Regions from separate parts of the Paenibacillus sp. strain BS8-2 genome, predicted to be linked through region 1. Evidence: riboswitches for the same ligand, from Rfam matches in the RefSeq annotation. Region 1 holds a riboswitch; the other holds the start of a gene.

Region 1 (4,213 bases):
TCTCTGCAAGTGTATGCGGGATGATGGAAACTGTAAGTCCGGCTTCCGTCGTTGCTACAACCGTCAGACTAATGCCATCTACCGTGATAGAGCCCTTCGGTATGACATATCGCATGAGATCAGGATCGTCAGTGGTTATCGTGAACATGACTGCGTTAGCATCCACATGTCTGGAAACCACTTTGCCTGTACCGTCGACATGGCCTTGAACAATATGCCCGCCAAATCTGGATCCAACCATCATAGCTCGCTCCAGGTTAATCGGATCGCCAGGCCTTAGTGTATAGAGGGATGACCTCCTGTATGTTTCCGGCATAACATCAGCGGTAAAGGATGCTCCGTCAAAAGAAGTGACTGTCAAACAGACTCCATTAACTGCGATACTGTCGCCTAAGGCTACACCTTGTGTCACCATTGTCGCGCCAATTGTCAGCTTCATAGCTTCTCCTTGTCGATAAACATTCCGCATCCGCCCCACTTCTTCAACCAATCCCGTAAACATGATATTCCCCCTCTCTTATTTGTTGTAGACGGGATATCCCGTGATTCGAATATCTGTTCCTGCCATCTCGACTTGAAGCTTCTCTAAGGCTATCGCGTCGCTCATAAGCTCTCGGCCGGCGAAACGGAAACTCTGCGGTGATTCATCGCCGCCAATCAGTTTGGGAGCCATATACATAATCACTTTATGAATTAATTCCGCCTGCAGCATAGAGCCATTAAGCTTGCCACCGCCTTCGAGCAGGATGGAGCCAATCTCGCGCTCCGCGAGCTGACGCAAACCTGATTTCAGATCCACAGCCGTCCCCGCGCCACAAATCAGAATCTCAACGCCTTCCGTCTGAAGCATCCGTCGCTTGTCTTCATTGGCTGCTTCTGTCGTTAATACAATCGTTGGTGCCGATTTGTCGACAACCACTCTTGCATCCAAAGGCAAGATTAATCTGGAATCCACTACGATACGAGCAGGATGCAATCCACTGGTCGCCGTCCTCGTCGTCAACAAGGGATCATCCGCAAGGATCGTGCCGATTCCGACCATAATGCCTTGATGCTGATGTCGCAGGAGATGTACCTGTTCTCTCGCGACGGATCCCGTCACCCACTGACTGTGACCGGTGCGGCTGGCAACTTTGCCATCCAGCGTACTGGCTGTCTTGAGTGTAACGAATGGCATTCCTGTCGTTATGAATGTATTAAACTTCTCGTTCATTAGCACGGATCTATCTTCCAACAAACCTATATCCACCTGAATGCCTTGTTGTCTTAATCTGGCGATGCCACTGCCCGCAACCTTCGGATTGGGGTCTGATGCAGCAACTACAACTCTTGCTGCCTTAGCTTCAATGATGCGTTCGCAGCACGGGGGCGTCTTTCCGTAATGACTACATGGTTCGAGCGTCACATACACGGTGGCGCCTTCCGCGTCTGCACCCGCCATCTGAAGCGCATGTACTTCGGCATGTCCTTCGCCTCGTCTCAGATGCGCTCCGATCCCGACAATGCGGCCTCCTTTCACGACGACACAGCCAACAACGGGATTGATCTCCGTTTGACCCGCCGCTTTGGCCGCTATATCTAACGCAAGCGTCATGTAATACTCATCGTTAAGCACGTCTGATATCATCACAAAAAATCCCCCAAACGGCAACACTCGCCGACAGGGGGATGGGAAACGCAATAGAAAAACGACGACGAAACAAGACTACGGGCTTTCGAATCATGGCACGCTAATCCAACAAGCAGCGCCTGGACGAAACACCGTACTCTTTCGTTGCATTGCTTAATAAACACCCTTGTGAAAGGTTGCACAAAGAAGCCTACATAAACAAACAACAACTGCCGAAGCTTTTCCTTCTCCCATCCAGACTATACTGTCGGTCCCGGAATTACACCAGGTCCACCGCATCGATCTCTTGTGAGACACGATCCGGGTCACGGACTAACGAAAATCGATACGTTGCAAGTTGACTGCTCGTTATCGAATTTCGATCACCGCCGGTTGGGAATTTCACCCTGCCCCGAAGGAAAGCATTGTTAATGTTATCAATATAATGTTGAAATCGTACCACTCGATCCTTGAAAAAGCAAGATGTTTGTCATGAATCCAAGTCCATCAAAGTGTCCAACCCCATAAATCATAACATTCAAAAAATACCGCCAAACCATTAACGTTTGGCGGTATCCTGCGTCTAGGAAGGCTAGTCCTATACGTTCGTAATTTCGACCGATTCCATTTTGTCTCCGCCTTTAAGCGCGTCAACAAACTCCATACCCTTCGTCACTTTGCCGAATACGGTATGTCCGCCATCCAGATGCGGCTGCGGCTGATAGCAGATATAGAACTGGCTGCCACCTGTGTTGCGGCCAGCGTGAGCCATTGCAAGAGTTCCGCGCTCATGTTTGTTAGGATTGATTTCGCAATTAATTTGGTAACCAGGACCGCCTGTGCCGTTGCCAACAGGGCAGCCGCCTTGCGCTACGAATCCAGGAATAACGCGGTGGAATGTAAGACCATTGTAGAAACCTTCGTTCGTCAATTTCTCAAAGTTCGCTACCGTATTGGGAGCATCCTGGTCGAACAGGTCAAGGACAACCTCTCCGCCGCTTGCCAATTTAATTTTCGCTTGTTTTGCCATGATTTCATCTACCTTTCTTATATCCGAATGAGACTACATTACCAATTCCGCCCTTATTTCGCAAGGGGGGATTTCTGAAGTCTTGCCGGAATAAGGTCGTTGCATACAATATTATCCAGAGATTCACGTTTTACAACGAGATCCGCATGACCATCTTTCACGAATACAACTGCTGGACGACGAATCCGATTGTAGTTGCTCGCCATCGCGTAGTTATAAGCGCCTGTACAGAACACAGCCAGAAGATCGCCGCTCTCAGCTTTCGGAAGTTCAAGATCCCAGATCAGCATATCGCCGCTCTCGCAGCACTTGCCTGCGATCGATACCGTTTCTTCGACAGCGTCATTGGCGCGGTTCGCCAAAATCGCCTCATAGCGAGATTGATAAAGTGCCGGACGCGGATTATCCGTCATACCGCCGTCAACTGCGATATATTTGCGAACGCCTGGAATATTTTTGCTTGTCCCAACCGTATAAAGCGTAGTGCCTGCATCGCCGACCATACTCCGGCCCGGCTCTACCCAAATTTCAGGAAGCGGGAAGTCCGCTGCCGAGAAGTTCGATTTGATCGCACCTGTAATTGCTTCTACATACTCGCTGATTGGCAACGGTGTGTCGCCTTCTACGTAGCGAATGCCGAAGCCGCCGCCAAGATTGATCACCTTGAACGTAAGGCCAAGCTCCGCGCGGATTGCAACCGCGAATTGAGCAACCTTGTCCACAGCCATACGGAAACCTTCTACCTCGAAGATTTGGGAGCCGATATGCGAATGAACGCCTAGCACTTCAAGGTTCGGCAAGCTGATTGCTTGCTCAATCGCTTGTTTCGCAGCGCCATTACCAAGATCGAAACCAAACTTCGAATCCTGTTGACCCGTCGAGATATAATCATGTGTATGTGCTTCTACGCCAGGCGTAATACGAAGCAATATATTTACTTTCTTGCTTTGCTCGCCGGCAATTGCATTAAGCAGCTCGAGCTCGTGGAAGTTGTCCACAACAAAACATCCGATGCCCGCTTCCAGCGCCATCTCGATCTCTTCCGGCGTCTTGTTATTGCCATGGAAGTGGATACGCTCGACCGGGAAACCAGCTTGAAGCGCTGTGTACAGCTCGCCGTCAGAAACAACGTCAAGCGACAGACCTTCTTGTTCTGCGATCGCGCACATTGCCATCACACTGAACGCCTTGCTTGCGTAAGCAACTTGGAACTTGAGGCCAGATGCTTTGAACGCTTCTACGTATTCTCTTGCGCGCTGACGAACCAACGTTTCGTCCACAATATATAACGGCGTTCCGTATTCCTTCGCCAGATCGGCGACGTCACGCCCTCCAATTTCTAGATGACCTTGCGCGTTAATTGTACTAGTACCATGCAGATACATATATTTTCCCCTCGGCTTTCTTCCGCCCCCTTGCGGGAATACGGATATGATTTGCATCTTATGGCATCAGTATAACGCAATTACGCCGCATCTGAAATGGATAAATTCGCATTTCATTTGTATTTTCGCACCTGCTATTCGGTCTGCGGCATCTTGTCCACTTGCTGTGGTCGAAGATTGTTGGGACGT
Region 2 (4,213 bases), 1.7 Mb from region 1:
GCCAATTCGAGTGATCTTGTTCCTCAGCAGCAAATTGCCTGTCGATAGACTGATCATGATCCCCGAAGGTCGCCCGCGATTCTTTCTCCCTCTTATTGCACGAATTTCATTCTCCAGAATACGGTGGGATTTCCCCCCTATGATGCGAATACCAACGGACATATAATTCTGAATGCTCAATCCATCGATTTCTACACCAGCGACACCATCCAGCACGAACGCCTCTCTCATGATGTTTCTTCCATCGAGAACCGCGCCATGTTTATGCTTCGCTACGATACGAAGGTTATTCTTCATCCCGCTAATCCTCACATGTTCATCGTAAATCCCCGGATGTACCAGAATCAGATCTCCTTCGTTTGCCGCATCCACCGCATCTTGAATCGCTGCCCGATGACCTGGGTACACCTCAAGAATAGCCATCACGTTCACCCCAACCCATTAGAATGTACTGTTACTAGTAGTAGATTCTTGTGGACTTCACAGGGTAACGACCTGATGACTATAGCTTAACGCCCTTTTTCAAATCTAACGCAAAAACATGCAGTCCCGAGTGAACAGGAACTGCACGTCATGAACGATTTATCGGAAGTGTTACCTCCCTGCTAGGTCAGCCCGCTCTTTCCATCATACCTTACGAATTATGATTCCGACCCAGCATCCACAACGTCATCCAGATCAGGAGGAACCCTAATAGTTGTCCCACGGTAAGCAGTTGGTCAAAAACAAACCAATTCACCATCACACCGACGGCCGGGAAAGATAATTCTGCTATCGTTGCATATGACGCTTTTGTTGAAGACAATCCCTTGTAATAAAGCAACAAGCTGCATAGGCCTGGCAAGAAGGCCTGGAATAACAAATTAAAAGCAATAAGCGCCCATATGCCCGTATCTCCGCCCCCCTGCCAAGCATCCCCGCTGTAGAGCAGCAAAGCTGTCAGGAGCGGAATCGCCAACAGAAATCGTAACGAAGTCACCAGATGGAAGCTAAGATTTTGTTGCAGCAGATATTTGCCCATTACAGTTGAACCACCCCATAACACTGCTGCTAGGATCGAATATAAGCTGCCTCCTGCAACGAGATCATGCCAGTTCATTCCCTGAGGCGCTGCAAGACCAAAGGTCAATAGATATGTTCCTACTAGCGCAACTGCTGCATAATAAATAAATTTGGAAGGAAGTGCTTCTCTCAGTACAATTCGAGCCATCACAATAGCAAACAATGGCTGCAGCTTCTGTAATAACAGAATCGCATTGGCATTGCCATGCGCAAAGGCCGTTGTGAACAAGATGGTCGCAATAGCCGAGCCGCCCCAAGAGATAAATAACAAGGCTCCGATCACGGCGAGCGTAAGCTTGCCTATCAACATATGCCGATATTTCACGAAGACAGGAATAGCGTATGCGGTAAGCAGCAGATGTTCGATAAAGACAATTTGTGCCGAGGTAAAGCTCTCCAGCAATAAGATTCGGAACAGCGGATCGAGACCCCAGAGCGTCGCTCCGAGCGCCACGTACCAGATTCCATTGATTGAGCCCATTTTACCCATCTTTTTGTTAAATTCCTGATGTTTCAAATTCCATACATCTTCCAATTCAAAAAAACCTCCCAAGGATTGTTTTTGAATTGAACCTCCTGAAAAAGCGACAATGCCCCCCGATGCGTCATCGAGGGGGCATTATCAAACAGACCTGTTAAATATCGTTCATTTAACAGTATCCATTGTTCACCTTCTCCCATCCGGACTATACCGTCGGCCTTGGAATCTCACCAAATCAGTCCCGTCTGCTCAAGCAGAGCGGGAGTCGCGGGCTTAGATACACGAACGTATCCTCACCGCCGGTAGGGAATTTCACCCTGCCCCGAAGGTTCATATTCTGTTGACGTGAATAATATCACAAACAATCTCAGAAGGGAACCACCGAATGCGCGGAAATCACAACAAATTCGCACCCCATGCCATCTGAATCCAATCCAGTTGGGGATATGCTCCAGTTAGATTTAGCTTTTCAAGCTTACAAAAAGCTGTTAGGATAGTGACTGGCTATAACGTCAGTCGCGGTTCGTAACCATCCCGCGTTACCAAAACTAAGGGGGCTTCTTTCAACATGTTTAATCTCTTATGGGGCGTGCTCTTTATGCTCGTCCACTTCGCTCTGTTCTTGCTGTGCTATCGCATGTTCGGCAAGAAGGGACTCTACGCCTGGATCGGATTTGCTACTGTTATCGCAAACATCCAGGTTACCAAAACAATCGAGATGTCCGTCGGCACGCTCGGCATTGTCATGACGCTGGGCAATACGATCTACACTTCCATCTATCTGTCAACGGATCTGCTTAACGAACGATACGGACAGCAATCAGCCAGACAAGCCGTATGGTTCGGCTTCTTCACACTCATCGCTTCGACGATTCTGATGCAGATGACGCTCGGCTTCGTCCCGCAGGCTGAGGACTTTGCCCATGAGCCGCTGACGGCCATATTTGGCTTTCTGCCGCAGGTGGCGGCCGGCAGCATGTGCGCCTACTTCGTCAGCCAATTTCTAGACGTTCGAGTATTTAGCTACCTTAAGGAAAAGTTCCCGGTACGCAACCAATTTTGGATTCGAATCAACGGCAGCTCGCTCGTCAGCCAATTCGTGGACTCCCTCGTCTTCTGTACGATCGCGTTCTACAAGATCCACTCCTTCGATATTTGGATTCAGATCTTCTTGACCACTTACTTGCTGAAGCTGCTTATTTCGTTCCTGGCGACGCCAATTCTCTACTGGGCAAGAAATATGAAGGTGCGCGAGGATTAATCCTCACGTGAGACAGGAGCCGCAAGGCTCCTTTGCTCTGGCTGGAATATCCGACTGATCCTCAAATGAAACTTTAGATCATCCACAACACAGCACCCGACACCAGCAGAGCCAGCAAACAGATGACCACGTTGATTCCATCGCCTCCTCGATTTTTTCCTCGTCATACAGCTCAAACTCGATTGAAAACTCCGAAAGGTTTATGCAACTCTAGCGGCAAGTACTCCATTGTCAGTTCATAGTGATCATAGATATAATAGAATATATCTTTTAATTCCATTATGTGCTATATAAATCAGGCTGGCTGGAGATAAACAAACATGACGACTCATAATGAACAACAATTACGTATATTATTGTCGAACGGCCCGCTGCAAATAGATGAGTTTTTGAAGTTATCCATTAACTTGACTGAAATCGTCCATAAGATTCATCAGCAGAACGAGACCATCGGTCATTTAAACCCCTCCACAATCTCTGTGGTAACATCACCATTCCGAATAAAGCTCACCGAAAACGTGTCGCAGAACATGGCCTATCGGTCACCTGAGCAATCCAATCTCATTGCGCGTAAGCCAGATCAACGAAGTGATCTGTATGCTCTCGGCATCATTTTCTATGAAATGCTCACATGCCGTTTGCCCTACAAACCGTTGCAGCACGAAGACTGGAATTATGCCCACCTCGTGCACAAACCGGCTTTGCTCCGTGAATCATCGCCTCAATTTCGGGAATCTGCATTAGAAGCCATTATCATGATATTATTGAAAAAAAATCCAGATAATCGATACCAGTCTGCCTATGGTTTGCTTATGGATCTAAAGCAGTTTGCTTCTACGCTCAATACCGAAGAACCTTTCCTATCGAATAAGTTAGGAATATATGATCGGATCAGCCAGTTCAGGTATCCATCCCATCTATTTGGACGAGCAGCAGCACTCGAGCAGCTTCAGCATGCATATCACAGAACCGCCCTTGGCGAGTTCGTCTCGGTAACCATAAAGGGCGCTCAAGGGACAGGCAAAACTTCGCTCGCAGCCGAATTTCAGCGTAAGGTTGCTGAGCTCGGCGGGACATATATCCATGCGCAGTGCGAGACCGCGCAACAGAGTGACCCTTATAAGCCAATCCTACAAGCATTAACCGTATGGTTCAATCAACTATGGAGCTCTCTCCCCCATGAGATTCAGACGATAAAAGCCAACATTCAGCGTGAATTGGGCCATCGGTCTGTCCTGCTCGCTGAGCTTCTGCCAGAGGCGAAATTATTATGGGAGGGCGAAGCGAGCTCCTTTGATACTGTGACAGATTCTGAACTTCAACCGGAGGCGCTGCTCTATTCGCTGATCCGCGGCATTACGCAGTGCGGAGCACCGCTTGTATTATTGTTGGACGATGTGCAATGGCTA

Evidence for each region. A riboswitch is a leader RNA that binds a small molecule or an ion and turns the genes downstream of it on or off. The one in region 1 is predicted to bind FMN.
Region 2: another riboswitch for FMN. It lies ahead of ACX1C1_RS11085 (DMT family transporter); the one in region 1 lies ahead of ribD (bifunctional diaminohydroxyphosphoribosylaminopyrimidine deaminase/5-amino-6-(5-phosphoribosylamino)uracil reductase RibD).

Annotation. Positions count from the first base shown of each region.
Region 1 is NZ_CM137010.1:4,268,664-4,272,876, reverse strand. Features, by position in the region: gene ACX1C1_RS18270 (riboflavin synthase) at 1-502, opposite strand, end outside; gene ribD (bifunctional diaminohydroxyphosphoribosylaminopyrimidine deaminase/5-amino-6-(5-phosphoribosylamino)uracil reductase RibD) at 518-1,627, opposite strand; FMN riboswitch at 1,849-2,033, opposite strand; gene ACX1C1_RS18260 (peptidylprolyl isomerase) at 2,208-2,639, opposite strand; gene lysA (diaminopimelate decarboxylase) at 2,693-4,024, opposite strand; gene ACX1C1_RS18250 (spore germination protein) at 4,159-4,213, opposite strand, start outside.
Region 2 is NZ_CM137010.1:2,549,603-2,553,815, reverse strand. Features, by position in the region: gene ACX1C1_RS11090 (right-handed parallel beta-helix repeat-containing protein) at 1-423, opposite strand, end outside; gene ACX1C1_RS11085 (DMT family transporter) at 635-1,552, opposite strand; FMN riboswitch at 1,728-1,877, opposite strand; gene ACX1C1_RS11080 (queuosine precursor transporter) at 2,112-2,804, shown strand; gene ACX1C1_RS11075 (AAA family ATPase) at 3,125-4,213, shown strand, end outside.